2 regions of the Pseudomonas sp. BB438 genome follow, and region 2 is predicted to be linked to the other one. Evidence: predicted binding sites of a transcription regulator. Region 2 holds the regulator's gene; the other holds the start of a gene.
The links. The regulator LexA, encoded in region 2, represses DNA repair genes until DNA is damaged. The targets are predictions, from matches to a motif close to CTGTNTNNNNANACAG.

Region 1: the regulator LexA is predicted to act here: its motif matches at 2,058-2,073, upstream of recN (DNA repair protein RecN).

What each region holds. Positions count from the first base shown of each region.
Region 1 is NZ_CM170001.1:5,603,454-5,618,831, reverse strand. It holds gene fur (ferric iron uptake transcriptional regulator) at 1-210, shown strand, start outside; gene recN (DNA repair protein RecN) at 358-2,034, opposite strand; gene grpE (nucleotide exchange factor GrpE) at 2,231-2,794, shown strand; gene dnaK (molecular chaperone DnaK) at 2,885-4,801, shown strand; gene dnaJ (molecular chaperone DnaJ) at 4,924-6,054, shown strand; gene dapB (4-hydroxy-tetrahydrodipicolinate reductase) at 6,112-6,918, shown strand; gene carA (glutamine-hydrolyzing carbamoyl-phosphate synthase small subunit) at 7,107-8,243, shown strand; gene leuE (leucine efflux protein LeuE) at 8,273-8,926, shown strand; gene carB (carbamoyl-phosphate synthase large subunit) at 8,946-12,167, shown strand; gene greA (transcription elongation factor GreA) at 12,164-12,640, shown strand; gene AC1ZV1_RS25890 (DUF4149 domain-containing protein) at 12,651-13,055, shown strand; gene AC1ZV1_RS25885 (YhbY family RNA-binding protein) at 13,098-13,412, opposite strand; gene rlmE (23S rRNA (uridine(2552)-2'-O)-methyltransferase RlmE) at 13,491-14,114, shown strand; gene ftsH (ATP-dependent zinc metalloprotease FtsH) at 14,316-15,378, shown strand, end outside.
Region 2 is NZ_CM170001.1:4,466,248-4,481,625, reverse strand. It holds gene topA (type I DNA topoisomerase) at 1-932, shown strand, start outside; gene AC1ZV1_RS20490 (DUF6586 family protein) at 1,000-1,521, shown strand; gene AC1ZV1_RS20485 (hypothetical protein) at 1,629-1,868, shown strand; gene sulA (SOS-induced cell division inhibitor SulA) at 1,913-2,386, opposite strand; gene lexA (transcriptional repressor LexA) at 2,400-3,014, opposite strand; gene AC1ZV1_RS20470 (TetR/AcrR family transcriptional regulator) at 3,266-3,982, shown strand; gene AC1ZV1_RS20465 (L,D-transpeptidase family protein) at 4,039-4,563, shown strand; gene nagZ (beta-N-acetylhexosaminidase) at 4,575-5,573, shown strand; gene AC1ZV1_RS20455 (S-methyl-5'-thioinosine phosphorylase) at 5,583-6,320, shown strand; gene AC1ZV1_RS20450 (CsiV family protein) at 6,411-7,073, opposite strand; gene mfd (transcription-repair coupling factor) at 7,085-10,549, opposite strand; gene AC1ZV1_RS20440 (glyceraldehyde-3-phosphate dehydrogenase) at 10,690-12,156, shown strand; gene AC1ZV1_RS20435 (amino acid permease) at 12,266-13,663, shown strand; gene AC1ZV1_RS20430 (FAD:protein FMN transferase) at 13,791-14,804, shown strand; gene sthA (Si-specific NAD(P)(+) transhydrogenase) at 15,015-15,378, shown strand, end outside.

The DNA.
Region 1 (15,378 bases), 1.1 Mb from region 2:
CTGGTGGTGCGCCACAACTTCGACGGCGGCCATGCCGTCTTCGAACTGGCCGATAGCGGTCACCATGACCACATGGTCTGCGTCGATACCGGCGAAGTCATCGAGTTCATGGACGCGGAAATCGAGAAACGCCAGAAGGAGATCGTTCGCGAGCGCGGCTTCGAGCTCGTCGATCACAATCTGGTGCTCTACGTGCGCAAGAAGAAGTAAGCGTACGCAGATGCAGAAACGGCGACCCTCGGGTCGCCGTTTTCGTTTGTGTGGCTTTGGGCTTTTCGTAGGAGCGAGCCTGCTCGCGAAACCGCGCAAATCCGGTGCTGCCGGAAAGCTCCGTTCGCCAGCAAGCTCACTCCAACATCAGCTTTGGACCGCGGAATCCACCATCTTGCGGGCGTGGGCCAGGGATTCCTTGGTCAGGTCTACGCCGCCGAGCATGCGGGCGATTTCCTCGATGCGTTCAGCCTTCTTCAGGTTGGCCACGGCGGTGCGGGTTTCGCTGGTGTCGCGATCCTTGTGCACGAAGAGGTGCTGGTGGCCCTGCGCGGCGACCTGTGGCAGGTGGGTGACGGTCAGCACCTGGCCGCGATCGCCGAGGCGGCGCAGCAATTGGCCGACCACTTCGGCGGTGGGGCCGCCGATGCCGACGTCCACTTCGTCGAAGACCAGGGTCGGGATGCGCGACGTCTGCGCGGTGATCACCTGGATCGCCAGGCTGATACGCGACAGTTCGCCGCCCGAGGCGACCTTCGCCAGGCCCTTCATGGGTTGGCCAGGGTTGGCGCTGACCAGGAACTCCAGCTGCTCCAGGCCATTGACCTGTGGCTCGTCAGGGCTGGACTGGCGTAGTTCGATGGCGAAGCGCCCGCCGGGCATACCCAGGCGCTGCATTTCCACTTCCACGGCCTTGGCGAGCCTGGGGGCGGCGTCCTGGCGGATGCGGCTGAGCTCGCCGGCCTTTTCCTGATAGTGGCGGGCATATGCGGACAGCTCGTCGCCCAGGCGCTCCACGGCTTCGTCATCGGCGTTCAGCGCTTCCAGTTCGTCCAGCAGGCGCTGCTGCAGGTCCTGCAGTTCATGGGGCTGCACGCGGTGCTTGCGCGCGAGGCTATAGATGGCGTCCATGCGTTCTTCCAGTTGTTGAAGCCGCAGGGGGTCGGCGTCGAAGTGGTCGACGAAGCGGTTCAGTTCGCCGATGGCTTCTTCCACCTGGATTTGCGCGCTGGATAGCAGGTTCACCGCTTCGCCCAGTGCGGCTGGCTGGCTCTGGAAGGCAGTGAGCCGGTTGAGGCTGGAGGTCAGCGCCGACAGCACATTGCCGGCATCGCTTTCGCTGCACAGTTCGACGACCTGTCGGCAGGCGGCGATCAGGCTGCCGGCGTTGCTCTGGGTCTTGTGCTCGGCTTCCAGTGACTCCAGCTCGTTGTCGCCGAGGCCAAGGTTTTCCAGCTCTTCCAGCTGGTAGCTGAGCAGTTGGTGGCGGGCCCGCTGTTCGTCGCCATTGCGCGACAGGCGGTCCAGCTCCTGGCGGGTCTGCTTCCAGCGCTGCGCAGCGAGCTGCACTTGGCGCGCCAAGTCCTGGCTGCCGGCGAATTCGTCGAGCAGGCGGCGGTGGGTGTCGGCCTTGAGCAGCGATTGGTGTTCGTGTTGGCTGTGAATGTCGATCAGCAGCTCGCCCAGGTGTTTGAGATCGCCCAGCGGGCAGGGCGTACCGTTGATGTAGGCACGGGAGCGACCTTCGGCGGTGATCACCCGGCGCAGGATGCAGGGGCCGTCTTGTTCCAGGTCGCGCTCGGCGAGCCAGTCGCGGGCCTCGGCAATCGCGCTGACATCGAAGCTGGCGAGAATGTCTGCCTTGTCGGAGCCGGGGCGTACCACGCCGCTATCGGCGCGATCGCCGAGCGCGAGGCCGAGGGCGTCGAGCATGATCGACTTGCCGGCACCGGTTTCGCCGGTGATCACGGTCATGCCGGCGGTGAGCTCGAGATCGAGGTGCTCGACGATGGCGTAGTTGTGCACAGACAGATGAACCAGCATGGGTGGCGGCTCCGCAGAAATGTCTGGTTATTTATACAGTATTTTCGGCCGCTGGCAATTTCCTCTCATCGACCATGCGTGTCCCTGAAGTGGGGCCCTTGAACTCGAGGATTTCCGCCCCATATACACGGCAGAGCCGCGGGCCATTGGGTTCGCTTTGTTTTCAAAGGCTTATTTTCTTTTTTAGGAGAGTGGCATGTCTGACGAACAACAGACTCAGGATTCCCAGTTCAATGAGCAGCCGGAAACCGGCGCTACCGGGGACCTGAACGCCCGCGTGCTGGAGCTGGAAGAACAGGTAGCCGCGGCGAAGGACCAGAGCCTGCGCGCCGTCGCCGAACTGCAGAACGTCCGCCGCCGTGCCGAGCAGGACGTGGAGAAGGCGCACAAATTCGCCCTGGAGAAATTCGCCGGCGACCTGCTGCCGATCGTCGATACCCTCGAGCGCGCGCTGGAGATGTCGAACCCGGAAGATGACGTGATCAAGCCGATGCGCGAAGGCATCGAGCTGACGCTGAAGATGTTCCACGACACCCTGAAGCGCTACAACCTCGAGCCGGTCGACCCGCACGGCGAGCCGTTCAATCCTGAACATCACCAGGCCATGGCCATGGAGGAGAGCATTCGTCTCGAGCCGGGCAGCGTGGTCAAGGTGTTCCAGAAGGGTTACCTGCTCAACGGTCGCCTGCTGCGTCCGGCCATGGTCGTGGTCAGCAAGGCACCGGAACAAACTCCGCCTTCGATCGACGAGAAGGCTTGAAATCCACCACCCGGTCCCCATCTGGGTAATCAACCGAGCCAAAGACCCGCAACAGGGTCAGCGCGGAATCTAATTTCTGGAGAGTGAACTATGGGCAAAATCATTGGTATCGACCTGGGGACCACCAACTCCTGTGTGTCCATCCTGGAGAACGGTAACGTCAAGGTCATCGAGAACGCCGAAGGCGCTCGCACTACCCCGTCGATCATCGGCTATGCCAACGACGGCGAAATCCTGGTCGGTCAGCCGGCGAAGCGCCAGGCCGTGACCAACCCGACCAACACCCTGTACGCGGTGAAGCGCCTGATCGGCCGTCGCTTCGAAGAAGACGTCGTACAGAAAGACATCAAGATGGTGCCTTACAAGATCGTCAAGGCTGACAATGGCGACGCATGGGTCGAAGCCAAGGGCGAGAAGATGGCTCCGCCGCAGGTCTCCGCCGAAGTCCTGAAGAAGATGAAGAAGACCGCCGAGGACTACCTGGGCGAGCCGGTCACCGAAGCGGTCATCACCGTTCCGGCCTACTTCAACGACAGTCAGCGTCAGGCCACCAAGGACGCTGGTCGCATTGCCGGTCTGGACGTCAAGCGCATCATCAACGAGCCGACCGCAGCTGCGCTGGCCTATGGCCTGGACAAGGCCAAGGGCGATCACACCATCATCGTCTACGACCTGGGCGGCGGCACCTTCGACGTTTCCGTGATCGAAATCGCCGAAGTTGATGGCGAGCACCAATTCGAAGTGCTGGCCACCAACGGCGACACCTTCCTGGGTGGTGAAGACTTCGACCTGCGCCTGATCGACTACCTCGTCGAAGAGTTCAAGAAAGAGTCCGGCATGGACCTCAAGGGCGACCCGCTGGCCATGCAGCGCCTGAAGGAGGCTGCCGAGAAGGCCAAGATCGAGCTGTCCTCGACCCAGCAGACCGACGTCAACCTGCCGTACGTCACCGCTGACGCCTCCGGTCCGAAGCACCTGAACGTCAAGGTTTCCCGCGCCAAGCTGGAATCCTTGGTGGAAGACCTGGTCACTCGCACCATCGAGCCGTGCCGCGTGGCGCTGAAAGACGCGGGCCTCGACGTCTCGAAGATCGACGAAGTGATCCTGGTCGGCGGCCAGACCCGTATGCCGCTGGTGCAGAAGACCGTTGCCGAGTTCTTCGGCAAGGAAGCGCGCAAGGACGTCAACCCGGACGAAGCCGTTGCCATGGGGGCTGCCATCCAGGGCGCCGTTCTGGCCGGCGACGTGAAGGACGTGCTGCTGCTCGACGTCACCCCGCTGACCCTGGGTATCGAAACCCTCGGTGGCGTGATGACCGCGCTGATCGATAAGAACACCACCATCCCGACCAAGAAGTCGCAGGTGTTCTCCACTGCCGATGACAACCAGGGCGCCGTGACCATCCATGTGCTGCAGGGCGAGCGCAAGCAAGCCGCGCAGAACAAGTCGCTGGGCAAGTTTGACCTGGCCGACATCCCGCCTGCTCCACGCGGTGTGCCGCAGATCGAAGTGACCTTCGACATCGACGCCAACGGCATCCTGCACGTCGGCGCGAAGGACAAGGCCACCGGCAAGCAGCAGTCCATCGTGATCAAGGCTTCCTCGGGTCTGTCCGAAGACGAGATCCAGCAGATGGTCCGCGATGCCGAGGCGAATGCCGAGGAAGACCGTAAGTTCGAGGAACTGGCCGCTGCCCGCAATCAGGGTGATGCGCTGGTCCACGCGACTCGCAAGATGGTCACCGAGGCTGGCGACAAAGCCACCGCCGAGGAGAAAGCTGCCATCGAGAAAGCGCTGGGCGAACTGGAAGTTGCCGTCAAGGGCGACGACAAGGCTGAGATCGAAGCGAAGATGAACGCGCTGTCCCAGGCCTCCACTCCGCTGGCGCAGAAGATGTACGCCGAACAGCCGCAGCCGGGTGCTGCCGCTCAGGGCGAGGCCGCAGACGACAAGGCTGGCGACGATGTCGTCGACGCCGAGTTCGAAGAGGTCAAGGAGAACAAGTAAGCCGCGTGCTTGCTTCCGCTCCGGCGCACCGACCAGCGTGTCGGTGCGCATGAAACGTCACGCGGGGGCTTGCTCCCGCGTTGGCGTGTCTGGGGGAACGGTTTTTAGAGTGCAGGAAAGTTATGGCCAAACGTGATTTTTACGAGGTACTGGGTGTTGAACGCGGCGCCAGCGAAGCGGACCTGAAGAAGGCCTATCGCCGGCTCGCCATGAAGTTCCACCCGGACCGCAATCCCGGCGACAAGGAGGCCGAGGATAAATTCAAGGAGGCCAACGAGGCGTACGAGGTCCTGTCCGACGCCAGCAAGCGCGCGGCCTATGACCAGTACGGCCATGCCGGTGTGGACCCGCAGATGGGTGGCGGCGGTGCCGGTTTCGGTGGCGCGAGCTTCTCGGACATCTTTGGTGATGTCTTCAGTGACTTCTTCGGTGGCGGCGGTGGTCGCGGCGGCTCCCGCGGCGGCCCGGCGCGCGGTGCGGACCTGCGCTACACCCTCGACCTGGACCTGGAAGACGCGGTACGCGGCACCACCGTGACCATCCGTGTTCCCACCCTGGTCGGCTGCAAGACCTGCAGCGGCAGTGGCGCCAAGCCCGGCACCACACCGGTCACCTGTACCACGTGTGGTGGTATCGGTCAGGTGCGCATGCAGCAGGGCTTCTTCTCGGTGCAGCAGACCTGCCCGCGTTGCCATGGCAGCGGCAAGATGATCACCGACCCCTGTGGCTCCTGCCATGGCCAGGGGCGCGTGGAAGAGCACAAGACCCTGTCGGTGAAGGTGCCGGCCGGTGTCGATACCGGTGACCGCATCCGCTTGACCGGCGAAGGCGAAGCCGGCGCCCATGGTGGCCCGGCGGGCGATTTGTACGTGGTGGTGAACGTGCGCGAGCACGACATCTTCCAGCGCGACGGCAAGCACCTGTATTGCGAAGTGCCGATCAGCTTTGCCGACGCAGCGCTCGGTGGTGAGCTGGAAGTGCCGACCCTGGATGGCCGCGTGAAGTTGAAGATTCCCGAGGGTACTCAGACCGGCAAGCTGTTCCGTCTGCGCGGCAAAGGGGTTGCCCCGGTGCGCGGCGGTGGTGCGGGCGACCTGATGTGCCGCGTTGTCGTGGAAACACCGGTCAACCTGGACAAGCGTCAGCGCGAGCTGCTCGAAGAGTTCCGCAACACCCTGCAGGGCAACTCTTCCCACTCGCCCAAGGCCAGTGGCTGGTTCGAAGGCATGAAGCGCTTCTTCGACGATCTATGATGCAAGGCCCCGGCGGTGCGAATCGTTCGGGGCTTTTTAGCTTTGGAGCTGTTTTATATGCGACGTATAGCCGTAATGGGCGCCGCCGGGCGCATGGGCAAGACCCTGATCGAGGCGGTCCAGCAGACCAACGGCAGTGCGGGTCTGACCGCAGCGGTGGATCGACCGGACAGCACCCTGGTGGGCGCTGACGCAGGCGAGCTGGCCGGCCTGGGCCGCATCGGTGTGCCGCTGTCGGGCGACCTGGCCAAGGTGGTCGACGAATTCGACGTGCTGATCGACTTCACCCACCCCACCGTGACCCTGAAGAACCTTGAAGTCTGCCGCAAGGCTGGCAAGGCCATGGTCATCGGTACCACCGGCTTCTCCGCGGCGGAGAAGGAGCTGTTGAGCGAGGCGGCGAAGGATATCCCGATTGTCTTCGCAGCCAACTACAGCGTTGGCGTGAACCTGTGCCTGAAGCTGCTTGATACCGCCGCCCGTGTGCTGGGTGACGATGTGGACATCGAGATTCTCGAAGCGCACCACCGCCACAAGGTCGACGCGCCGTCCGGTACTGCGCTGCGCATGGGTGAAGTAGTCGCCAATGCGCTGGGTCGTGATCTGGAGAAAGTGGCCGTTTACGGCCGCGAAGGGCAGACCGGTGCGCGTCCGCGCGAGACCATCGGTTTCGCCACCGTGCGTGCGGGCGACGTGGTGGGCGATCACACCGTGCTGTTCGCGGCTGATGGCGAGCGCGTGGAGATCACCCACAAGGCCTCGAGCCGCATGACCTTCGCCCGGGGCGCCGTGCGTGCCGCGCAGTGGCTGGAGGGGCAGGCCAACGGCCTCTACGACATGCAGGACGTTCTCGGCCTGCGCTGAGGGGTATGGCCGTACGTCGTGCAAAAGGTGGACCATGATGTCGCATTTCTGTAAACTACAGCTTTAGTGTGTCCACTAAAAGCAGCGCAGCATGAATCACATAAAAAGCGGGATGACTTCTTCTGATGTCATCCCGCTTTTTTACAATCTGCGCACGCCCAGCCAGGCTTGAACTACGGGAGGTCTTCTTGACTAAGCCAGCCATACTTGCACTTGCCGACGGCAGCGTTTTTCGCGGTGAAGCCATCGGCGCCGACGGCCAGACCGTCGGAGAGGTGGTGTTCAACACCGCCATGACCGGCTACCAGGAAATCCTCACCGATCCTTCCTACGCCCAACAGATCGTCACCCTGACCTACCCGCACATCGGCAACACCGGCACCACGCCGGAAGACGCCGAGTCGAACAAGGTCTGGGCCGCCGGCCTGATCATCCGTGACCTGCCGCTGCTGTCCAGCAGTTGGCGCGACAAGCAGTCCCTGCCGGACTACTTGAAAGAGAACGGCACCGTTGCCATCGCCGGCATCGATACTCGCCGCCTGACCCGCATCCTGCGCGAGAAGGGTTCGCAGAACGGCTGCATCCTGGTGGGCGACGACGCCACCGAGGAAAAAGCCCTCGAACTGGCTCGCGGCTTCCCGGGCCTGAAGGGCATGGACCTGGCGAAAGTCGTTTCCTCGACCGAGCGCTACGAGTGGCGCTCCAGCGTGTGGAATCTGGAAACCGACAGCCACCCGGACATCGCCGCCGCTGACCTGCCGTACCACGTGGTGGCCTACGATTTCGGCGTGAAGCTGAACATCCTGCGCATGCTGGTCGCTCGCGGTTGCCGCCTGACCGTCGTGCCGGCGCAGACGCCGGCCAGCGAAGTGCTTGCCCTGAATCCGGACGGCATCTTCCTTTCCAACGGCCCTGGCGACCCGGAGCCGTGCGACTACGCCATCCAGGCCATCCGCGAGTTCCTCGATACCGAGATCCCGGTATTCGGCATCTGCCTCGGTCACCAACTGCTGGCCCTGGCCTCCGGCGCCAAGACCCTGAAGATGGGCCACGGCCACCACGGTGCCAACCACCCGGTGCAGGACCTGGATTCGGGCGTAGTGATGATCACCAGCCAGAACCATGGCTTCGCGGTCGATGAAGGCAGCATGCCGGCCAATCTGCGCGCCACCCACAAGTCGCTGTTCGATGGCACCCTGCAGGGTATCGAGCGCACTGACAAGGTGGCCTTCAGCTTCCAGGGGCACCCGGAAGCCAGCCCCGGTCCGCACGACGTGGCTCCGCTGTTCGACCGCTTCATCGCGGCGATGGCCGAGCGCCGCTGAGTCCGAGCTGGAAGAGGTAGAAGAAGATGATGCCGACCCTGGGAATCACCGACCTCTGGACCTACGTCCTGGGGACGTTGTTCATCGTCCTGCTGCCGGGGCCGAACTCATTGTTCGTCCTTGCCACTGCCGCCCAGCGCGGTGTGGCCTCGGGCTACCGGGCGGCGAGCGCGGTGTTCCTGGGCGACGCGATCCTGATGTTCCTGTCGGCGCTGGGTATTGCCTCGGTCCTCAAGGCCGAGCCGATGCTGTTCCTGGGCCTGAAGTACGTCGGCGCCGCCTACCTGTTCTATCTGGGTATTGGCATGCTCCGCGGGGGCTGGCAGAAGCTGCGCCACCCGCTGGATGCCGCCGCCGCGCCGGCCAGGGAAGTGGACGTCAACCAGCCGTTCCGCAAGGCGCTGCTGCTGAGCCTGTCCAATCCCAAGGCGATCCTCTTCTTCATTTCCTTCTTCATCCAGTTCGTCGACCCGGGTTACGCCTACCCCGGCCTGTCGTTCCTGGTGCTGGGCACGATCCTCGAGATCATCAGTGCCCTGTACCTGAGTTTCCTGATTTTCTCCGGTGTGCGTCTGGCGGCCTGGTTCCGTCGGCGGCAACGGCTGGCTGCCGGCGCCTCGAGCGGCGTCGGCGCCCTGTTCGTCGGCTTTGGCGTGAAGCTGGCCAGCGCAACCCTTTCCTGAATATTGCAACGAGAGTCCCATGCCCAAGCGTACAGACATCAAGAGCATCCTGATCCTCGGCGCCGGCCCGATCGTCATCGGCCAGGCCTGTGAGTTCGACTACTCCGGCGCACAGGCCTGCAAGGCCCTGAAGGAAGAAGGCTTCCGAGTCATCCTGGTGAACTCCAACCCGGCCACCATCATGACCGACCCGGCCATGGCCGACGCCACCTACATCGAGCCGATCAAGTGGCAGACCGTCGCCAAGATCATCGAGAAGGAGCGCCCTGACGCGCTGCTGCCGACCATGGGTGGCCAGACCGCTCTGAACTGCGCCCTGGACCTGGAGCGCCACGGCGTGCTCGAGCAGTTCGGCGTGGAAATGATCGGCGCCAACGCCGACACCATCGACAAGGCCGAAGACCGTTCGCGCTTCGACAAGGCCATGCGCGACATCGGCCTGGCCTGCCCGCGCTCGGGCATCGCCCACAGCATGGAAGAAGCCTACGGCGTGCTGGAGAAGGTCAACTTCCCGTGCATCATTCGCCCGTCCTTCACCATGGGCGGCACCGGCGGCGGCATCGCCTACAATCGCGAAGAATTCGAGGAAATCTGCACCCGTGGTCTGGACCTGTCGCCGACCAACGAGCTGCTGATCGACGAATCGCTGATCGGCTGGAAGGAATACGAGATGGAGGTTGTCCGCGACAAGAAGGACAACTGCATCATCGTCTGCGCCATCGAGAACTTCGACCCGATGGGCGTGCACACCGGTGACTCGATCACCGTCGCGCCGGCGCAGACCCTGACCGACAAGGAATACCAGATCATGCGCAATGCCTCCCTGGCGGTGCTGCGCGAGATCGGCGTGGAGACCGGCGGCTCGAACGTGCAGTTCGGCATCTGCCCGAACACCGGCCGCATGGTCGTGATCGAGATGAACCCGCGTGTATCGCGTTCCTCGGCGTTGGCTTCCAAGGCGACCGGCTTCCCGATCGCCAAGATCGCCGCCAAGCTGGCCGTCGGCTACACCCTCGACGAGCTGCAGAACGACATCACCGGCGGCCGCACCCCGGCGTCCTTCGAGCCGGCCATCGACTACGTCGTCACCAAGATCCCGCGTTTCGCCTTCGAGAAGTTCCCGAAAGCCGACGCCCGCCTGACCACCCAGATGAAGTCCGTGGGTGAAGTCATGGCCATCGGCCGTACCTTCCAGGAGTCCGTGCAGAAGGCCCTGCGTGGCCTGGAAGTCGGCGCCACCGGTTTCGATCCGAAGCTCGATCTGAGCAACCCGGAAGCCGAGAGCATTCTCAAGCGCGAGCTGACCGTGCCCAATGCCGACCGCATCTGGTACGTCGCCGATGCCTTCCGCGCCGGCAAGAGCATCGCCGAAGTCTTCGACCTGACCCGTATCGACGAGTGGTTCCTGGTGCAGATCGAAGACCTGGTCAAGGACGAAGAGCGGGTCAAGACCCTGGGCCTGTCCGCCATCGACCGCGAGCTGATGTACAAGCTCAAGCGCAAGGGCTTCTCCGACGCCCGCCTGGCCACCCTGCTGGGCGTGACCGAGAAGAACCTGCGCAACCATCGCCACAAGCTCAAGGTGCTGCCGGTGTACAAGCGCGTGGACACCTGCGCCGCCGAATTCGCCACCGACACCGCCTACATGTACTCGACCTACGAGGAAGAGTGCGAAGCCAATCCGTCGTCTCGCGACAAGATCATGATCCTGGGCGGCGGTCCGAACCGCATCGGCCAGGGCATCGAGTTCGACTACTGCTGCGTACACGCCGCGCTGGCCATGCGTGAAGACGGTTACGAGACCATCATGGTCAACTGCAACCCGGAGACCGTCTCCACTGACTACGACACGTCGGATCGCCTGTACTTCGAGCCGGTGACCCTGGAAGACGTGCTGGAAATCGTCCGCGTCGAGCAGCCCAAGGGTGTCATCGTGCAGTACGGCGGCCAGACCCCGCTGAAGCTCTGCCGCGCCCTGGAAGAAGCTGGCGTGCCGATCATCGGGACCAGCCCGGACGCCATCGACCGCGCCGAAGACCGCGAGCGCTTCCAGCAGATGGTCCAGCGCCTGAACCTGCGCCAGCCGGCCAACGCCACCGCGCGTAGCGAAGACCAGGCCCTGGAACTGGCGAAGAACATCGGCTACCCGATGGTGGTGCGCCCGTCCTACGTACTGGGCGGCCGTGCAATGGAAATCGTCTACCAGGAAGAAGAGCTCAAGCGCTACATGCGCGAAGCGGTGAAAGTCTCCAACGACAGCCCGGTGCTGCTGGACCGCTTCCTGAACTGCGCCATCGAAGTCGACATCGATGCGGTGTGCGACGGCGAGACCGTGGTGATTGGCGCGATCATGCAGCACATCGAACAGGCTGGCGTGCACTCCGGTGACTCCGCCTGCTCGCTGCCGCCGTACTCGCTGCCGCAGCACATCCAGGACGAGATCCGCGAGCAGGTCAAGAAGATGGCCCTGGAGCTCGGCGTGGTCGGCCTGATGAACGTGCAGATGGCCGTGCAGGGCGAAGACATCTACGTGATCGAGGTGAACCCGCGCGCGTCCCGTACCGTGCCGTTCGTGTCCAAGTGCATCGGCGAGTCGCTGGCCAAGGTTGCTGCCCGCGTCATGGCTGGCAAGTCCCTGGCCGAAGTCGGCTTCACCGAAGAGGTGATCCCGCCGTACTATAGCGTCAAGGAAGCGGTGTTCCCGTTCGCCAAGTTCCCGGGCGTCGACCCGATCCTCGGCCCAGAGATGAAGTCCACTGGCGAGGTGATGGGTGTCGGCGACAGCTTCGGTGAGGCATTCGCCAAGGCCCAGCTGGGTGCCAGCGAAATCCTGCCGAACGCCGGTTGCGCCTTCATCAGCGTCCGCGAGGATGACAAGCCGCAGGCCGTTCAGGTCGCTCGCGATCTGGTTGCGCTGGGCTTCGAGGTGGTCGCCACTGCCGGTACCGCCAAGGTGATCGAGGCCGCCGGTCTGCCGGTGCGTCGCGTGAACAAGGTGACCGAGGGCCGTCCTCATGTGGTCGACATGATCAAGAATGACGAAGTCACCCTGATCATCAACACCACCGAAGGTCGCCAGTCCATCGCTGACTCTTACTCCATCCGTCGTAACGCCCTGCAGCACAAGATCTACTGCACCACCACCATTGCGGCGGGGCAGGCGATCTGCGAGGCGCTCAAGTTCGGTCCCGAGAAGACCGTTCGCCGTCTGCAGGATCTCCATGCAGGAATCAACGCATGAGCAAATTTCCAATGACCGTCCAGGGCGCCCGCGCCCTGGAAGAAGAACTGAAATACCTGAAGACCGTTCTGCGCCCGCAGATCACCCAGGCCATCGCCGAAGCGCGTGAGCTGGGCGACCTCAAGGAGAACGCCGAGTACCACGCGGCCCGTGAACAGCAGGGCATGTCCGAAGCTCGCATTCGCGACATCGAGGCCAAGCTGTCCAACGCGCAGATCATCGACGTGACCACCATTCCGCATAGCGGCAAGGTGATCTTCGGTACCACCGTCGATATCGCCAACGTCGAGACCGACGAGACCGTGACCTACCAGATCGTCGGTGACGACGAGGCGGACATCAAGAACAGCAAGATCTCGGTCAACTCGCCGATCGCCCGCGCGCTGATCGGCAAGACCGAGGGCGACGCCGTTCTGGTCAAGACCCCGGGCGGCGACGTCGAGTACGAGATCGTTGAAGTCCGCCACGCCTGATCGACAATCCCTGAGCGCAGGCACCATCAGTTGGCTGCTGGCCCAGACATTCTGGGTCGGCGGCCTCTGGCTGCTTCAGTTCGTGGTGTTGCCGGCGCTGGACAAGATCGGTCTGGCCCCGCTCCTGGTGGAGACCGTCGCTGACGGCCTGAAACCGCTGCTCCTGGGGTTTGCCGGGTTCTGCGTGCTGCTCCAGGCCCTGGTGCTCTGGCAGGCGCGCGGGTTCGCTGCCTTCACCCGTGAAACGCGGGGGCAACTGCTGCTCACCGTGCTGGTGATGGCGGCGGCTTATTTCGTTGTGCGCCACCTCGCGCCGGATGCTCAGCGCTGGCTGCTGTTCAATTACCTGGTGGTGGCGCTGTGCGGTCTGCTGCTGGTGCTGCAGCCGGCGCCGAGGCGGGATGAGCGGAGCTGACGCGGCGGAGCCTTGCCGGCTCCGCACTGCCGGTCTTGACTGTCAGAGACCGCTGAAGCGGCTGATGTTCGACAGGTTCTTGTTCGGCTTGGGGTTGCGACGATAGATCAGCGCCATCTTGCCGATGGTCTGAACCAGTTCGCAGCTGCCGTTCTGGCAAAGTTCGTCGATCAGCGCGCGACGGTCGTCGCGTTCGGTGACACGGAACTGCACCTTGATCAGTTCATGATCGTTGAGCGCGCGCTCAAGTTCGGCCATTACACCCTCCGATAGACCGTTTTCAGCAACGGTCAATACGGGTTTCAGGTGATGCCCGATAGATTTGAACTGCTTTTTCTGCTCCTGAGAGAGCGCCATAATCTGACCCCTGGGAAAAAGGCGGATATTCTACCCGAGTTTCGGTTACACCGGGATGCCGCTCAGACGAGGTAATACGTGGCCCGTTCCAAGACTAGCCATCGCTGGCTGAAAGAACATTTCGACGATCCTTACGTGAAGATGGCACAGCGCGACGGCTATCGCTCGCGTGCCAGCTACAAACTGCTGGAAATCCAGGAGAAGGATCGCATCCTGCGTCCCGGCATGACCGTGGTCGACCTCGGCGCGGCGCCGGGCGGCTGGTCGCAGGTCACCAGTCGGGTGATCGGCGACAAGGGCACCCTGATCGCGTCGGATATCCTGCCGATGGACAGCATCCCGGATGTCACCTTTATCCAGGGCGACTTCACCGAGGACGAGGTCTTCGCCCAACTGCTCGAGGCCATCGGAGAAAACCCGGTAGACCTTGTGATTTCCGATATGGCCCCCAATATGAGTGGATTGCCCGCTGTGGACATGCCTCGTGCGATGTTCCTGTGCGAGCTGGCCCTGGATCTGTGCACTCGCGTGCTGCGTCCAGGGGGCGATTTCCTGATCAAGATTTTCCAGGGTGAGGGTTTCGACGCTTACCACAGGATGGTTCGCGAGAACTTCGAGAAGGTGCAGATGCGCAAGCCGCTGTCGTCCCGCGACCGTTCGCGGGAGCAGTATCTGCTCGCGCGAGGCTTTCGCGGCGCCTAGACTGGAATGATTGGGCCGGCTATTGGTCTATGCCTTGCAGGTTTTGCTTGTACCGGTGAAAGCCGGGGTTCATAAAGGGTTACAGACGGCGCCTGCCTGGCGGCGGGCGTTGTGTAGTAATTTTGGCCGGAAGGAGTCTGGCCGTCGTGAGAAGCGGTTTCCAGGGCGGAGCCGGCTTCAGAGGGTAGTCAATTGAACGACATGGCAAAGAACCTGATTCTGTGGCTGATCATCGCGGCGGTACTCGTCACCGTGATGAACAACTTCTCCAGCCCGAGCGAGCCGCAGACGCTCAACTATTCCGACTTCATTCAGCAGGTGAAGGACGGCAAGGTCGAGCGCGTAACCGTCGACGGCTATGTCATCACCGGCAAGCGCCAGGATGGTGACACCTTCAAGACCATCCGCCCCGCGATCCAGGACAACGGTCTGATCGGTGACCTGGTGAATAACAACGTGGTCGTCGAAGGCAAGCAGCCTGAGCAGCAGAGCATCTGGACTCAACTGCTGGTCGCGAGCTTCCCGATCCTGGTGATCATCGCGGTCTTCATGTTCTTCATGCGCCAGATGCAGGGCGGCGGCGGTGGTCGCGGCGGGCCGATGAGCTTCGGCAAGAGCAAGGCCCGCCTGTTGTCGGAAGACCAGGTGAAGACTACCTTCGCCGACGTCGCCGGCTGCGACGAGGCCAAGGAAGAAGTCAGCGAGCTGGTGGAATTCCTCCGCGATCCGGGCAAGTTCCAGCGCCTTGGCGGTCGCATTCCGCGCGGCGTGCTGATGGTTGGCCCGCCTGGTACCGGTAAGACTCTGCTCGCCAAGGCGATCGCCGGCGAAGCCAAGGTGCCGTTCTTCACCATTTCCGGTTCAGACTTCGTGGAAATGTTCGTCGGCGTGGGCGCCTCCCGCGTGCGCGATATGTTCGATCAGGCCAAGAAACACGCACCCTGTATCATCTTCATCGACGAGATCGATGCGGTTGGTCGCCACCGTGGTGCCGGCCTGGGCGGCGGTCACGACGAGCGCGAGCAGACCCTTAACCAGTTGCTGGTGGAGATGGACGGCTTCGAAATGAATGACGGCATCATCGTCATCGCCGCGACCAACCGTCCGGATGTGCTCGACCCCGCACTGCTGCGCCCTGGCCGCTTCGACCGCCAGGTGGTGGTCGGCCTGCCAGACATCCGTGGTCGTGAACAGATTCTGAAAGTGCACATGCGCAAGGTCCCGCTGGGCGACAACGTCGATCCGGCTGTGATCGCGCGCGGTA
Region 2 (15,378 bases):
CCCAGGGCGAGCGCGACTGGAAGAACGTGCTGGACGAGTTCTACGGCGACTTCCGCAAGAAGCTCGACCTTGCCGAAGCCTCCAACGACGGCATGCGCGCCAACCAGCCGACCCTGACCGATATCCCCTGTCGCGAGTGCGGCCGGCCGATGATGATTCGTACCGCCTCCACTGGCGTGTTCCTTGGCTGCTCGGGCTACAGCCTGCCGCCGAAAGAGCGCTGCAAGGCGACTGTGAACCTGATTCCGGGCGACGAGATCGCCGCGGATGACGAGGGCGAGTCCGAGTCCCGCGTACTGCGTGGCAAGCACCGCTGCCCGATCTGCAGCACTGCCATGGACGCCTACCTGGTCGACGAGAAGCGCAAGCTGCACATCTGTGGCAACAACCCGGATTGCGCCGGCTACGAGATCGAGGAAGGCCAGTACCGCATCAAGGGCTACGAAGGCCCGAGCCTGGAATGCGACAAGTGTGGCAGCGAGATGCAGCTCAAGACCGGCCGCTTCGGCAAGTTCTTCGGCTGCACCAACCCGACCTGCAAGAACACCCGCAAGCTGCTGAAGAACGGCGAGCCTGCGCCGCCGAAGATGGACGCCATCCGCATGCCGGAGCTCAAGTGCGAGAAGGTGGACGACATCTACGTACTGCGTGACGGCGCTTCCGGCCTGTTCCTGGCCGCCAGCCAGTTCCCGAAGAACCGCGAAACCCGTGCTCCGCTGGTGGCCGAACTGCTGCCGCACAAGGACGAGTTGGATCCGAAGTACCACTTCCTGCTCGCCGCGCCCGCGAGAGACCCGGATGGCCGTCCAGCGGTGATTCGCTTCAGCCGCAAGACCAAGGAGCAGTACGTGCAGTCCGAGGTCGACGGCAAGCCTACCGGTTGGCGTGCATTCTTCGACGGCGGAAAGTGGAAGGTCGAAGACAAGCGCTGATGGAAGGTGCGCCCCGCGGAGGCGGGGCGTGCTTATACTGCCGACGTCGACTGCAGAGGTCCCGGTCATGGCGAACGAACTCTATACCCGCACCAACCAGAAGCTGTTCTTCGCCGGCCTTGCCCTGGAGGCCTGGCGCAGCGCCGAAACGGCGCGCGCGATGAACGCCCAGGCGCGCATCCAGGCCGAGCGCGAAGCAGCGCTGTTCCATCTCTACGGAGCGGTGCTGGGTGTGGCCCACGAGATCGCCGGTTACTACCGCCTGCCGCAGGCGGGTGCGCCGCGGGTCGAAATGCTGCTGAATGCCGAGGTGCTGGCCGCAGCTCCAAGTCCGGAGCTGGCGGAAATGGTCGAGTTGGCGCAATCGCCGGAAGCCTGGCTGGCGCGCCTGCTCGCCGCCTACGCCGAGCTGTTCCAGCCGCCGAGCGAACCGAAGAAGGCCAAGATCGATCCGACCCAGCCGCTGATTCAGGCGGTGAATGTCGACGACGAGGCGCCGGTCGAGCTGGGTAATGGCGAGCTGGAGGCCTGGCGAAAATCCCTGAAGGACCTGGTGCTGCGCTTCCGCGCTTCGCTCACCGAGCTCTGATCTCTGCGTCACAAGGTGCCGGCCTTCTGGTCGGCCCATGCGAGCTTTGGCTAGGGTGTAGCGGATGTGGCTGTTACACTACGCGTTCTGCTGTGGAGAACGTCGTTATGCCAACCTCATTTCTGGAAATTGTCGAGCTGCCTGACGGGCGTATCGTGCTGCGTCGTGCAGACGAGGAGGAGGCGCTGGTGACCCTGGAGTTCTCCGCCGATGCCAAAGGCTTCCTTCAGGGACAGCACATCGAGATCGCCAAGGCGATGTTCAATGTCGGTGTGCAAATGGCCGGTCGTCTTGCTGAAGGCGGCGATATGAGCATGGACGACGACAGCCCGCGCGTACTGCACTGAGTTCTTACGCTTCGCTGTGCTCGCAGCGAAGCTTCCCCATCAGGTCAACCCAGACGGATATTCAGGCTCTGCGTCTGTCCGGCAACGGCGGCGCGGGATAGTTGTGCGCGCCCGTTGGCGCTGAGGTTCAGCCAACTCACCACGGTGTGGCTGTTGCCCAGGCGCAGCGCCTCACAGGCGAGGGTCTGGGCAGCAGCCTGGTCGCGGGCCGGCAACAGCAGGATGCCCTGACGGTTCAGGCCAGCCTTGCGCAGCCAGTCCGGAGTCAGGCTGGTGGGCGGGGCGATGAGGGTGAGCCAGCGTGAATCGCTTTCCTCGCTGAGTTCGCGAAGCATAGGCGCCAGCAGCATCAGGCACTGGCCAGGGAGGCCGCGCAGGGCAATTTCGCTGAAGGCGCGTTCGTCGACAGGCGGCTCATCCTCCATTAACTCCTTGAGCAGTGGAGCAGTACCGCTTGCCCAGAGTGCATCCTGAAACAGCGGGAGTTGCGGCAGGTTCTGCGGCTGCGGGTACTGCATGGATGTCTCCTGTTCAGCGACGGATCACGCCGACGCTCAAGCCTTCGATGACCAGTTCCTGTTCCTTGAGATCGACCTCGATAGGGGCGAACTCCGGGTTTTCGGCGAGCAGCCAGACCTTGCTGCCTTCGCGCTTGAAGCGCTTTACCGTTACCTCTTCACCCAGACGGGCGACCACGATCTGGCCATTGCGCGCTTCGCGAGTGACGTGCACGGCAAGCAGATCGCCGTCCATGATGCCGACGTCCTTCATGCTCTGGCCGCGCACGCGCAGCAGATAATCGGCGGGCGGATTGAAAAAGGTGGGGTTGATGCGGCAGGTGTCGTCGACGTTCTGCTCGGCAAGGATCGGTGCGCCAGCGGCAACGCGGCCGATGATCGGCAATTCGTCGTCATTGGCGGCAGCCTTGGGCTCGAAGCCAGGGATGCGGATGCCGCGGGAAGCGCCCGGAGTCATCTCGATGGCGCCTTTGCGGGCGAGGGCTTTTAAGTGCTCCTCGGCGGCGTTGGGCGACTTGAAGCCGAGTTCCTGGGCGATTTCCGCGCGGGTGGGCGGGTAGCCGTTGGCTTCCAGGCAGCGTTTGATGAAGGCGAGGATCTCGGCTTGGCGCGGCGTGAGCTTCAGCATGTCCATACTCTGGCTTTTTATACAGTGCCTGGAATTATATACAGTGATGGCGGGCTGGCAATGCTTTTATTGGTCGCAGCTGTCGGTGGAACGTTCGTGCATGTAACCTTTCGGGCTTGGCAAGCGTCTTGCTGTCTATTAGGTGTCTCGTCGCATTGCCATGATATTGGTAACAATCCATCGCCCTTTGCTTGACAATACAAGACGCTGAAACGTATGTTTCAAACAAGTGTTTGTCAGGCGGAGTAGCCATGGCCCAGTCGGAAACCGTCGAACGCATCCTGGATGCTGCGGAACAGCTGTTCGCGGAGAAAGGCTTCGCCGAAACTTCCCTGCGTCTGATCACCAGCAAGGCGGGGGTTAACCTCGCGGCTGTGAACTATCACTTCGGCTCGAAGAAGGCTCTGATCCAAGCGGTCTTCTCGCGCTTCCTCGGCCCGTTCTGCGCCAGCCTCGAAAAGGAGCTGGACCGCCGCCAGGCCAAGGCCGATGCGCCGCGTGCCACCCTGGAGGAGCTGCTTGAACTGCTCGTGGTTCAGGCTATGGCGGTGAAGCCGCGTAGCGGCAACGACCTGTCCATCTTCATGCGCCTGCTGGGCCTGGCCTTCAGCCAGAGCCAGGGGCACCTGCGCAAGTACCTCGAAGAGGTCTACGGCAAGGTGTTCCGCCGCTACATGCTGCTGGTGCACGAGTCCGCCCCGCGCCTGCCGCCGCTGGAGTTGTTCTGGCGCGTGCACTTCATGCTGGGTACTGCGGTGTTCAGCATGTCCGGCATCAAGGCCTTGCGTGCCATGGCCGAGAACGATTTCGGCGTGAACACGTCCATCGAGCAGGTGATGCGCCTGATGGTGCCGTTCCTCGCCGCCGGCATGCGTGCCGACAGTGGTGTCAGCGATCCCTCGCTGGCCGGAGCTCAGCTCAAGCCGCGCAGCAAATCGGGTGTCTCGCAAGCGCCTGCCAAGGTCTGATCCGGGCCCGGCTTCGCGCTGGGCTGCGTCGACATGATCGGCTACAGTAGCCGGCCATGGCCGATCTCGATCTTCTCCATATCTCCCTTGCTGACCAGATGCTCTACGGCTTTGCCGCGGGGCGTCTTGTCGTGCGTGTTCCGGTATCCAGCGCCGCCAACGGCCCGGGGGAACGCAACGGCTCCGGTTGCACGCCACGCGGGCTGCACCAGGTTCGTGCACGTATTGGCGACGGCCTGCCCCGGGGGGCGGTACTGAAGGGGCGACGCTGGACCGGCGAGACCTGGACGGCCGAGCTGCACGACGCGTTTCCCGGTCGTGACTGGATCCTCTCGCGCATCCTCTGGCTCAGTGGCTGCGAGCCGGGGCGCAACCGGATGGGCGAGGTGGATACATTCCGCCGCTACATCTACCTGCACGGCACGCCGGACTGCGAGCCCATGGGCGCGCCGCTGTCCCACGGCTGTATCCGCCTGCGCAATGACGACCTGCTGGAACTCTTTCCGCGAGTACCTCTCCATTGCCGGGTCCGAATTGACGAGACCGCCTGCCCTGACTGGCAGGCGGCGCAACTGAATTGAAAGGAATGCACATGCAAGGCTCCCTGATGCTCGATATCGGTGGTACCTGGCTTACCGCCGAGGACCGCCAGATCCTGCGCCACCCGGAAGTGGGCGGCCTGATCATTTTCGCCCGCAACATCCAATCACCGCGCCAGGTGCGGGAACTGATGGAGTCCATTCGCGCAGTCCGTCCCGATCTGCTGCTGGCGGTCGATCAGGAAGGTGGCCGCGTACAGCGCCTGCGCCAGGGGTTCCTGCGCTTGCCGGCGATGCGCGCCATTGCTGATAACGCCAATGCAGAGCGTTTGGCCGAGCAATGCGGCTGGTTGATGGCGACTGAGGTGCTGGCGGTCGGGCTCGACCTGAGCTTCGCTCCGGTACTGGACCTGGATCATCAGCGCAGCGCCGTGGTCGGCAGCCGCGCCTTCGAGGGTAATCCGGAGCGCGCCGTCGTGCTGGCCGGCGCATTCATCCGCGGCATGCGCGCTGCGGGCATGGCGTCCACCGGCAAGCATTTCCCCGGCCACGGCTGGGCCGAAGTCGATTCCCACGTCGGCATCCCCGAAGACGAGCGTACGCTGGAGCAGATCCGCGCCGTGGACCTGGTGCCGTTCCAGCGCCTCTCCGGCGAGCTGGATGCGCTGATGCCGGCCCATGTGATCTACCCGCAAGTGGATCCGAACCCCGCTGGTTTCTCCCGTCGCTGGCTTCAGGACATTCTGCGCGGCGAGTTGGGATTCGACGGGGTGATCTTCAGTGACGACCTGTCGATGGCTGGCGCCCACGTGGTCGGCGATGCCGCCAACCGTATCGAGGCCGCGCTGAGCGCTGGTTGCGACATGGGGCTGGTCTGCAATGACCGTGCATCCGCCGAACTGGCCCTGAGCGCCCTGCAGCGCCTGAAGGTGACTGCGCCGCAGCGCCTGCAACGCATGCGTGCCAAAGCCTGGCCGGGCACCGAGTACAAGCAACTGCCGCGCTGGCAACAAGCCGTCGGCGAGCTGCGTGCCGCACAACTGATCGATTAAGGATTCGCCATGACTGTCTACGCCATTATCGGCGGCACCGGCCTGACCCAGCTGGACGGGCTGACCCTGAAGGACGCCATCGAGCTGGATACGCCCTACGGCGCGCCTTCAGCGACCATCCAGCGCGGCGAGTTTGCCGGCCGCGAGGTCCTGTTCCTCGCGCGTCATGGCCACCCACACCGTTTTCCGCCGCACCAGGTGAACTACCGCGCCAACCTCTGGGCGCTGAAGCAGGCGGGCGCCGAGGCTGTCCTGGCGGTGAACGCCGTGGGGGGAATCCATGCGGCCATGGGCAGCGGCCATCTCTGTGTTCCGCACCAGATCATCGATTACACCTGGGGGCGCGAACACACCTATTTCGCCGGCGACATCGACCACGTCACCCACATCGACTTCAGCCATCCCTACGACGAGCCGTTGCGGCTGAAACTGATCGCTGCCTTGCAGGCCCTGGGCTATCCGTACAGCAGTCACGGCGTGTATGCCGCGACCCAGGGTCCGCGCCTGGAAACCGTGGCGGAAGTCGCCAAACTCGAGCGTGACGGTTGCGACATCATTGGCATGACCGGCATGCCCGAGGCTGCCCTCGCTCGTGAGCTGGATCTGCCTTACGCCTGCCTGTCGCTGGTGGTGAACCCGGCGGCCGGCAAGTCCAGCGGCATCATCACCATGGCCGAGATCGAGCAGGCACTGCACGAAGGCATCGGCAAGGTGCGCGAGGTGCTGGGGCGCGTGCTTGTAAGCTGACGTACCCTGAAGGAACGGGCCATGCCGGTGATCACGCGCATGGTGCGCTCCTGCATAAAGAGAAAGCCCGGCGAATGCCGGGCTTTTTCGTCATTGCGCCGGCTGAGCCGGCGGTGGGGCGTCGAAGCCGCCGTCTGCGGGCGCGGCCGGCGCTGGTTGCAGCTGCGGAGCGTCCGGTCCGGTCGGTGCCTCGTCTTCCATGCCGGGCGGTGGCGGGGAAGCGGGGCGGGCGTTGAGCGGGGTGACCTTGATCAGCATGCCCAGGCTGGGGTGGTCGAGGTAGGTCAGCACGCTGTTCTTCAGGCTCGCTTCCTGGACCATATGCTGGCTGGCGGCGAGCAGGCCGTCCTGGCCGAACTGGTTGATCCAGAAGTCGGTCCGGGTGTTGACGAAGCGCTGCTGGCTGAGGGTGACGGTGCCTTCCACCGGGAAGTGGCCGTCACGCTGGGCGCCTTCGCTCAGGGATATCTTCACCGGGTTGGCATCGATCTCCTGGCGCCAGGCCTTGTGCATCAGCACCTGGAAGCCCTCATTCTGTTTGAGCTTGGCCACCTGGGCGTCCATTGCGGTGGGGCGCGAGCTGTCCGGGCCCGGCGGTTGCGCGCCCTTCGCCCAGTCGTCAGGCGCAGGGCGGCTGGCAAACACGGCGTCGCCGGACTGCTGGAAGAGGATCAGCTCCACCTGGTAAGGCTCGGCGAAAGCGGCTGGCGAGAGAAGCGCCAGCGACAGCAGCAGGGGTTGGAACAGGCGCATGCACAGGGTCCTTAGTGAGTCTGTGGCGTGAGGCGCTCCAGCAGCGCCTCCAGCGTGTTGAACCGTTCTTCCGGGCGCTCCATGGGCACCTGGAACTTGAAGAGGGTGGCCCCTTCGAATTTGTACCGATTGGGCTGGCTCTGGATCATCTTGATCAGGACCAGCGGGTCGACGCAGGTATCGGCGGCGAATTCTACCCGTCCGCCCTGCGGACCGGCATCCACCTTCACGATCCCGAGTTTTTCCGCCTGCAGTTTCAGAAGTGTCAGGCGGATGAGGTTCTTCGCCGGCTCCGGCAGCAGGCCGAAGCGATCGATCATCTCCACCTGCAACTCGCGCAGGCCGTCTTCGTCGATGGCGTTGGCGATGCGCTTGTACAGGATCAGGCGAGCGTGGACATCCGGCAGGTAGTCCTCGGGGATCAGTGCGGGTACCCGCAAATTGATGTCCGGGCCGCCGCCCAGCGGCTGCTCCAAATTCGGCTGCTCGCCCTTGCGGATGGCTTTCACCGCGCGTTCGAGCATTTCCATGTAGAGGGTGAAGCCCACGGCCTGGATCTGCCCGCTCTGGCCGTCGCCGAGCAGTTCGCCGGCGCCGCGGATTTCCAGGTCATGGGTGGCCAGCACGAAGCCGGCGCCCAGGTCCTGGGCATTGGCAATGGCTTCCAGGCGCTTCTCGGCGTCCGGGGTCATCTGCTTGCGCGGCGGGGTGAGCAGGTAGGCGTAGGCCTGGTGGTGGCTGCGGCCGACGCGCCCGCGCAACTGGTGCAGCTGGGCCAGGCCGAATTTGTCGGCGCGCTCGATGAGGATGGTATTGGCGCTGGGCACGTCGATGCCGGTCTCGATGATGGTCGAGGCCACCAGCACGTTGAAGCGCTTGTGGTAGAAGTCGCTCATCACCCGTTCGAGTTCGCGCTCGTTCATCTGCCCGTGGCCGATGCCGATGCGCGCCTCGGGAACGAGCTCCGCCAGGTCGCGGGCGCACTTCTCGATGGTCTTCACCTCGTTGTGCAGGAAGTACACCTGGCCGCCACGCAGCAGTTCGCGGAGCAGGGCCTCCTTGATCACCGATTTCTGCTCTTCCATGACGAAGGTGCGCACGGAGAGGCGGCGCGCTGGCGGCGTGGCGATGATCGACAGATCACGCATGCCGGCGACCGCCATGTTGAGCGTGCGCGGAATCGGCGTGGCGGTGAGGGTGAGGATGTCCACTTCACTGCGCAGGGACTTGAGCTGTTCCTTCTGGCGCACACCGAAGCGGTGCTCTTCGTCGATGATGACCAGGCCGAGGTTCTTGAACTTCACATCGTCCTGCAACAGCTTGTGGGTGCCGATGACGATGTCGACCTTGCCCTCCGCCAACTGCGCCACGGCGCCTTCGACTTCTTTGGCGGACTTGAAGCGGCTCATCACCTCGACGTTCACCGGCCAGTCGGCGAAGCGATCGCGGAAGCTGTTGTAGTGCTGCTGGGCGAGGAGGGTGGTTGGTACCAGCACGGCGACCTGCTTGCCGCTATGCACCGCGACGAAGGCTGCGCGCATGGCCACTTCGGTCTTGCCGAAGCCAACGTCGCCGCAGACCAGGCGGTCCATCGGTTTGTCGGCAAGCATGTCGGCCAGCACGGCTTCGATGGCGGTCTGTTGGTCCGGGGTTTCCTCGAACGGGAAGCCGGCGGAGAAGGTGGCGTAGTCGGCCTTGGGATCCTTGAAGGCATAGCCCTTGCGCGCGGCTCGGCGGGCGTAGATGTCCAACAGTTCGGCGGCGACGTCGCGGACCTGCTCGGCGGCCTTGCGCTTGGCTTTCTGCCAGGTTTCCGAGCCCAGCTTGTGCAGTGGCGCCAGGGCGTCGTCGCTGCCGGTGTAGCGGGCAATCAGGTGCAGGTTGGCCACCGGCACGTAGAGCTTGGCTTCGTCGGCGTATTCCAGGGCGAGGAATTCGGCGTTCTGGCCGTCGATTTCCAGGGTGATCAGGCCCATGTAGCGGCCGACGCCGTGGTCGATATGCACCACCGGCGCGCCTTCGCGCAGCTCGGTGAGGTTCTTGATGACGTTCTCGCCGCCGTCGCGGGTTTTCTCGCGGCGGCGGCGCTGCATGACGCGCTGGCCGAACAGCGGGCTCTCGGCCACCAGGGCGATGCCGGGCTGGCCTTTGTCGGCGTCCAGCAGCAGGCCTTCGTCCATCGGCGCGATGGTGATCGCCAGGCGATCCTTATGCGCCAGGAAGCCCGGCCAGCCTTCGACTTCCACCGGACGCAGCTTCAGCCGCGCCAGTAGTTCCAGCAACACCTCGCGGCGACCGGCGGATTCGGCGGTGAAGAGGATGCGTCCGTCGAACTGCTCGATGAACTGGCGCAGGCGCGCCAGGGGCTCGGTCGCCTTGGCTTCGATGGCCAGCTCCGGCAGCGCCTCGGCGGGGAAGCGCTCGCGGCCGACACCGGTCTCGATGGGCTCGGGGCTGACGATCACGCGCGGCCAGCTCTTCAGGCGGGCGAAGCAGTCTTCCACCGGCAGGAAGACTTCGGCTGGCGGCAGCAGTGGGCGCTCGGGGTCGTAGCGACGGTCTTCGTAGCGGTTGCGCACGTCGGTCCAGAACTGCTCGGCGGCGGTCTCGATGCCGGGCAGGGAGAACACCTGGGTGTCCTGCGGCAGGTAGTCGAACAGCGTCGACGTCTCGCCCTCTTCGAAGAACAGCGGGATGTAGTACTCGATGCCGGCGGGTGTCAGACCGCTGGCCAGGTCCTGGTAGATCGGGCAGCGGCGGTAGTCGACATCGAAGCGCTCGCGGAAGCGGCCACGGAAGCCGGTCACGGCTTCCTTGCGCAGCGGGAACTCGCGGGCCGGCAGCAGGCGGATGCTCTCCACCTTGTCGATGGAGCGCTGGGTTTCCGGGTCGAAGGTGCGCAGCGTCTCGATTTCGTCGTCGAACAGGTCGATGCGGTAGGGTAGCTCGCTGCCCATCGGGAACAGGTCGATCAGCGCGCCGCGCACGGCAAACTCGCCGTGTTCGTAGACCGTGTCCACGCACCGGTAGCCGGCAGCTTCGAAGCGGCTGCGCATCTGCTCGACGTCGAGTTTCTGGCCGACGTCCAGCACCAGGCTGCTACCGAGCAGGAACTTGGCCGGCGCCAGGCGGTGCAGGGCGGTGGTGATGGGCACCACCAGCACGCCGCGGCGCAGTTCGGGCAGTTGGTAAAGGGCGGCGACGCGCTGGGAAATGATGTCCTGGTGCGGCGAGAACACGTCGTAGGGCAGGGTTTCCCAGTCCGGCAACTGCAGCACCGGCAGGTCCGGCGCGAAGAAGCGCAGTTCCTGCTCCAGGCGCTCGGCGCTCTGGCTGTCGGCGGTCAGCAACAGGGTGAAACGTTTCGCTGGCCCCGACGCTTCGGCGATGGCCAGGCTCAGGGCGGCCCCCGGGAGGTTGCCCCAGGATTGCTTGCCGGCCGCGGTCGGCAAAGTAGGAATACGCAATACGGACACGGGCAGTCTTGGCTCCGGTCGAGGAATTTGACCGGTCGGATTGTAACTATCCCGATTGACGGATGTCAGTCATACGACCGCTGCGGATTGCCGGCGATTGTTCACGCCGTCATAATGTAGCCCCTTTTTTCTTCTCCTACATGTGGAAGGTATTGCCCGTGACCCAGAAGCCCGACCAGTGTCTCGGTGAGTGGATCGATCGTGAAGCCCTCGCGGAAGCCATGATTCCGCTGATCGGCCAACTCTACCGTAACAACAACGTGGTGACCTCGATCTACGGCCGTGGCCTGATCAACCGTTCGGTGATCGCGATCCTCAAAGCGCACCGTTTCGCTCGTCACCGCCTGGCCGAAGAAGGCGGGCTGTCGGTTCACGACACTTTCCCGATCCTCAAGGCGATGAGCGAGCTCAAGCTGGGCGCCGCTTCGGTAGACCTGGGCAAGATGGTTGCCAAGTTCAAGACCGAAGGCAACGGCCGCAGCATCGAGCAGTTCACCAAGGACGAGCTGGCTGACGTGGTCGGCAAGCAGAACGGTGGCGCCCGCGAAGGCACCGACGTCGTCCTGTACGGCTTCGGTCGTATCGGTCGCCTCCTGGCCCGTATCCTCATCGAGAAGACCGGTGGCGGCGACGGCCTGCGCCTGCGCGCCATCGTCGTCCGCAAGGGTGCCGAGAACGACCTGGTCAAGCGCGCCAGCCTGCTGCGTCGTGACTCCGTGCATGGTCCGTTCGACGGCACCATCACCATCGACGAAGAAAACAACACCATCACCGCGAACGGCAACCTGATCCAGGTGATCTACTCCAACGATCCGGCGTCGATCGACTACACCCAGTACGGCATCAAGAACGCCCTGCTGGTCGACAACACCGGCAAGTGGCGTGATGCCGAAGGGCTGGGCCAGCACCTGAAGTGCCCGGGTATCGACCGTGTGATCCTGACCGCTCCGGGCAAGGGCGCACTGAAGAACGTCGTGCATGGCATCAACCATGGCGACATCACCGCTGACGACAAGATCGTCTCGGCCGCTTCCTGCACCACCAACGCCATCGTGCCGGTGCTGAAGGCTGTCAACGATCAGTACGGCATCGTCAACGGCCACGTCGAAACCGTTCACTCGTTCACCAACGACCAGAACCTGATCGACAACTTCCACAAGGGCAGCCGTCGCGGCCGCGCCGCGCCGCTGAACATGGTGATCACCGAGACTGGCGCCGCTACCGCTGCAGCCAAGGCTCTGCCGGTTCTGAAAGGCAAGCTGACCGGCAACGCCATCCGCGTTCCGACGCCGAACGTCTCCATGGCCATCCTGAACCTGAACCTGGAAAAGGCCACCAACCGCGAAGAAATCAACGAGTACCTGCGCCAGATGGCCATGCACTCGGACCTGCAGAAGCAGATCGACTTCGTGTCCTCGCAGGAAGTGGTTTCCACCGACTTCGTCGGCTCCCGCCATGCGGGCGTCGTCGATGCCGAGGCGACCATCGCCAACGACAACCGCGTCGTCCTGTACGTCTGGTACGACAACGAGTTCGGCTACAGCTGCCAGGTCGTCCGCGTGATGGAAGACATGGCTGGCGTGAACCCGCCGGCTTTCCCGCGCTGATTCAGGCGGTATAAGGGAAACGGGAGCTCTCGGGCTCCCGTTTTTCGTTAGTGGCACCCCCATAAGCATCAATAAAATCTGCCAATTCCCGAACCTGGAAAGACTTCAAATGGATGGACAACATCTGCATGAAGGCGAGCTGAAGCGCGGTCTCAAGAACCGACACATCCAGCTGATCGCCCTCGGCGGCGCCATTGGTACCGGCCTGTTCCTGGGCTCGGCCGGCGTCCTGCAATCCGCCGGCCCCTCGATGATTCTGGGCTATGCCATCGGCGGCTTCATTGCCTTCCTGATCATGCGCCAGCTGGGCGAGATGATCGTCGAGGAGCCTGTCGCCGGTTCCTTCAGTCATTTCGCGCACAAGTACTGGGGTGGTTTCGCCGGTTTCATGTCCGGCTGGAACTACTGGGTGCTGTACATCCTGGTGGGGATGTCGGAGCTGACCGCGGTCGGCAAGTACATCCAGTTCTGGTGGCCGGACTTCCCGACCTGGGCAACGGCGGCGGTGTTCTTCGTCCTGATCAATGCCGTCAATCTGTTCAACGTGAAGGCCTTCGGCGAGACCGAGTTCTGGTTCGCGATCATCAAGGTCGTCGCCATCATCGGCATGATCCTGCTCGGCGTCTGGCTGCTGGTCAGTGGCACCGGCGGTCCGCAGGCCTCGGTGAGCAACCTGTGGGCCCACGGCGGCTTCTTCCCCAATGGCTGGAAGGGGCTGATCATGGTCCTTGCGATCATCATGTTCTCCTTCGGCGGCCTGGAGCTGGTCGGCATCACCGCCGCCGAAGCCTCCGAGCCGAAGAAGGTGATCCCCAAGGCGATCAACCAGGTCATCTACCGGATCCTGATCTTCTACATCGGCGCGCTGGCCGTGCTGCTCTCGCTATACCCCTGGGATGCTCTGCTGCAGAGCATCAACAGCGCCGGCGACCCCTACAGCGGCAGCCCATTCGTGAAGGTCTTCTCGCTGCTGGGCAGTGAGTACGCGGCCAACATCCTCAACTTCGTGGTGCTCACCGCCGCGCTGTCGGTCTACAACAGCTGTGTGTACTGCAACAGTCGCATGCTCTACGGCCTGGCCGAGCAGGGTGATGCGCCGCGCGCCTTCGCCAAGGTCGACAGCCGTGGTGTGCCGCTGCTGGCCATCGGCGTTTCCGCCTTCATCACCCTGGCCTGCGTCGTGGTCAACTACGTGATCCCGCACCAGGCGCTGGAGCTGCTGATGTCGCTGGTGGTCGCCGCGCTGGTGATCAACTGGGCGATGATCAGCCTGGCCCACATGAAGTTCCGCAAGGCCATGGTCGCCAAGGGCGTGCAGCCGTTCTTCCGCGCGCTGTGGTACCCCTACGGTAACTGGCTGTGCCTGGCCTTCGTGGTGTTCATCCTCGGCATCATGCTGCAGATCCCGGGCATCGACGTGTCGGTGTACGCGATTCCGGTGTGGATCGTGCTGATGGGTGTGTGCTACCTGTTCAAGCGCAAGTCTCCGGCCAAGGCCAGCGCCTGAACCGGTTGAGAAACGGGAGCTTCGGCTCCCGTTTTCTTTTGGTAATGCACCTTTGCCGGAGCGGCAACAGTAGCGCCGGGTGCTTGCGGTAGAATGCCCTGCGCCGCGCGCCTGGCGGCTGATGGAGATGACCTTGTCCCGTACAAGCCTGTTGATCGTGCTGGTTCTGGCAGCCCTTAGTGGTTGCGGGCAGTCCGTCGAGCGCTTCGGCGGGCCGACCATGGGCAGCAGCTACGCGGTGCAGTTCGTGCCCACCGGCAAGTCACCGGATGCGGCGAAGCTCAAGGCCGAGGTCGACTCGATCCTGGCGAGCCTCGACGAGCAGTTCTCCACGTACCGCGACGACTCCGTAGTATCACGCTTCAACGCCTTGCCCGCCGGCGCCTGCTTGGCGGTGCCGGCGGACATGCAGACGCTCTGGCGCTACGGCGAACAGCTTTCGCAGCAGAGCGGCGGCGCCTTTGACCTGACCGTCGAGCCGCTGATGAATCTATGGGGTTTCGGCCCGCAGTCACGCAGCGAGCAGGTGCCCGAAGCCGCCGCGCTGGAGCGGGAACGCGCCCGCGTCGGCCATCAGCATCTGCATCTGAACGGTGGCCAACTGTGCAAGGACGTCGACGCGCAACTCGACTTCGACAGTATCGTCGCCGGTTATGCCGTGGACCAGGTGAGTGCCCGCCTTGCCGAAATGGGCCTGACGGATTACCTCGTGGAGATCACCGGCGAGCTCAAGGCCGTCGGTCACAAGCCCGATGGCACGTCCTGGCGGATCGCCCTGGAAGTACCCAGCGGAGAGCGCGAGCGGCAGGTGCAGCGCTCGGTGGCGCTGGACGGCATCGGTCTGTCCACCTCCGGCGACTACCGCAACTATTTCGAGGAAGGTGGGCAGCGCTATTCGCACACCTTCGACCCGCGCACCGGTGCGCCGGTCAGGCACGCCCTGGCAGCGGTCACGGTGGCGGAGGCCCAGGCCCTGCGCGCCGATGGCCTGTCGACCCTGCTGATGGTGCTGGGGCCGGAGGAGGGCTATACCTTTGCCGAGCGCAATGGGCTTGCAGCCTTCTTCATCGTGCGCCAGGGCGAGGGGTTCGTGACCCGTGCGACGACGCGCTTCGAGGCGCTGTTTCCGTCGCCTGAATGAACGCTTCGGCGGGCATGATGGCGGCCCGCAGGGTGGTCAAGGCATGTAGTGAAGGCAAAATTCGCCTACCTGCCGACCAACCGCTAATGTGCAGCCTTTTGCCGCAGGGCTAAGCTGCGCCAATGATTTCGATCCGCCTCGGCGCATGTGGTGCCGGGGCTTCGCCGGGAGCGCCACGCGGGCGTCCCGGCCTGTTCTGAAGGAGTACGCATGGCTGTCTACAACTACGACGTGGTGATTCTCGGCACGGGCCCGGCAGGCGAGGGGGCGGCGATGAACGCCTCCAAGTACGGGCGCAAGCTGGCGGTGGTGGACAGCCGTCGCGTGGTCGGCGGCAACTGCACGCACCTGGGCACCATCCCGTCCAAGGCACTGCGTCACTCGGTGAAGCAGATCATCGAGTTCAACACCAACCCGATGTTCCGCCAGATCGGCGAGCCGCGCTGGTTTTCCTTCCCGGACGTGCTGAAAAGCGCCGAGCGGGTGATCTCCAAGCAGGTCGCCTCGCGCACCGGCTACTACGCACGCAACCGCATCGACATGTTCAACGGCACCGCCAGTTTCGTCGACGAGC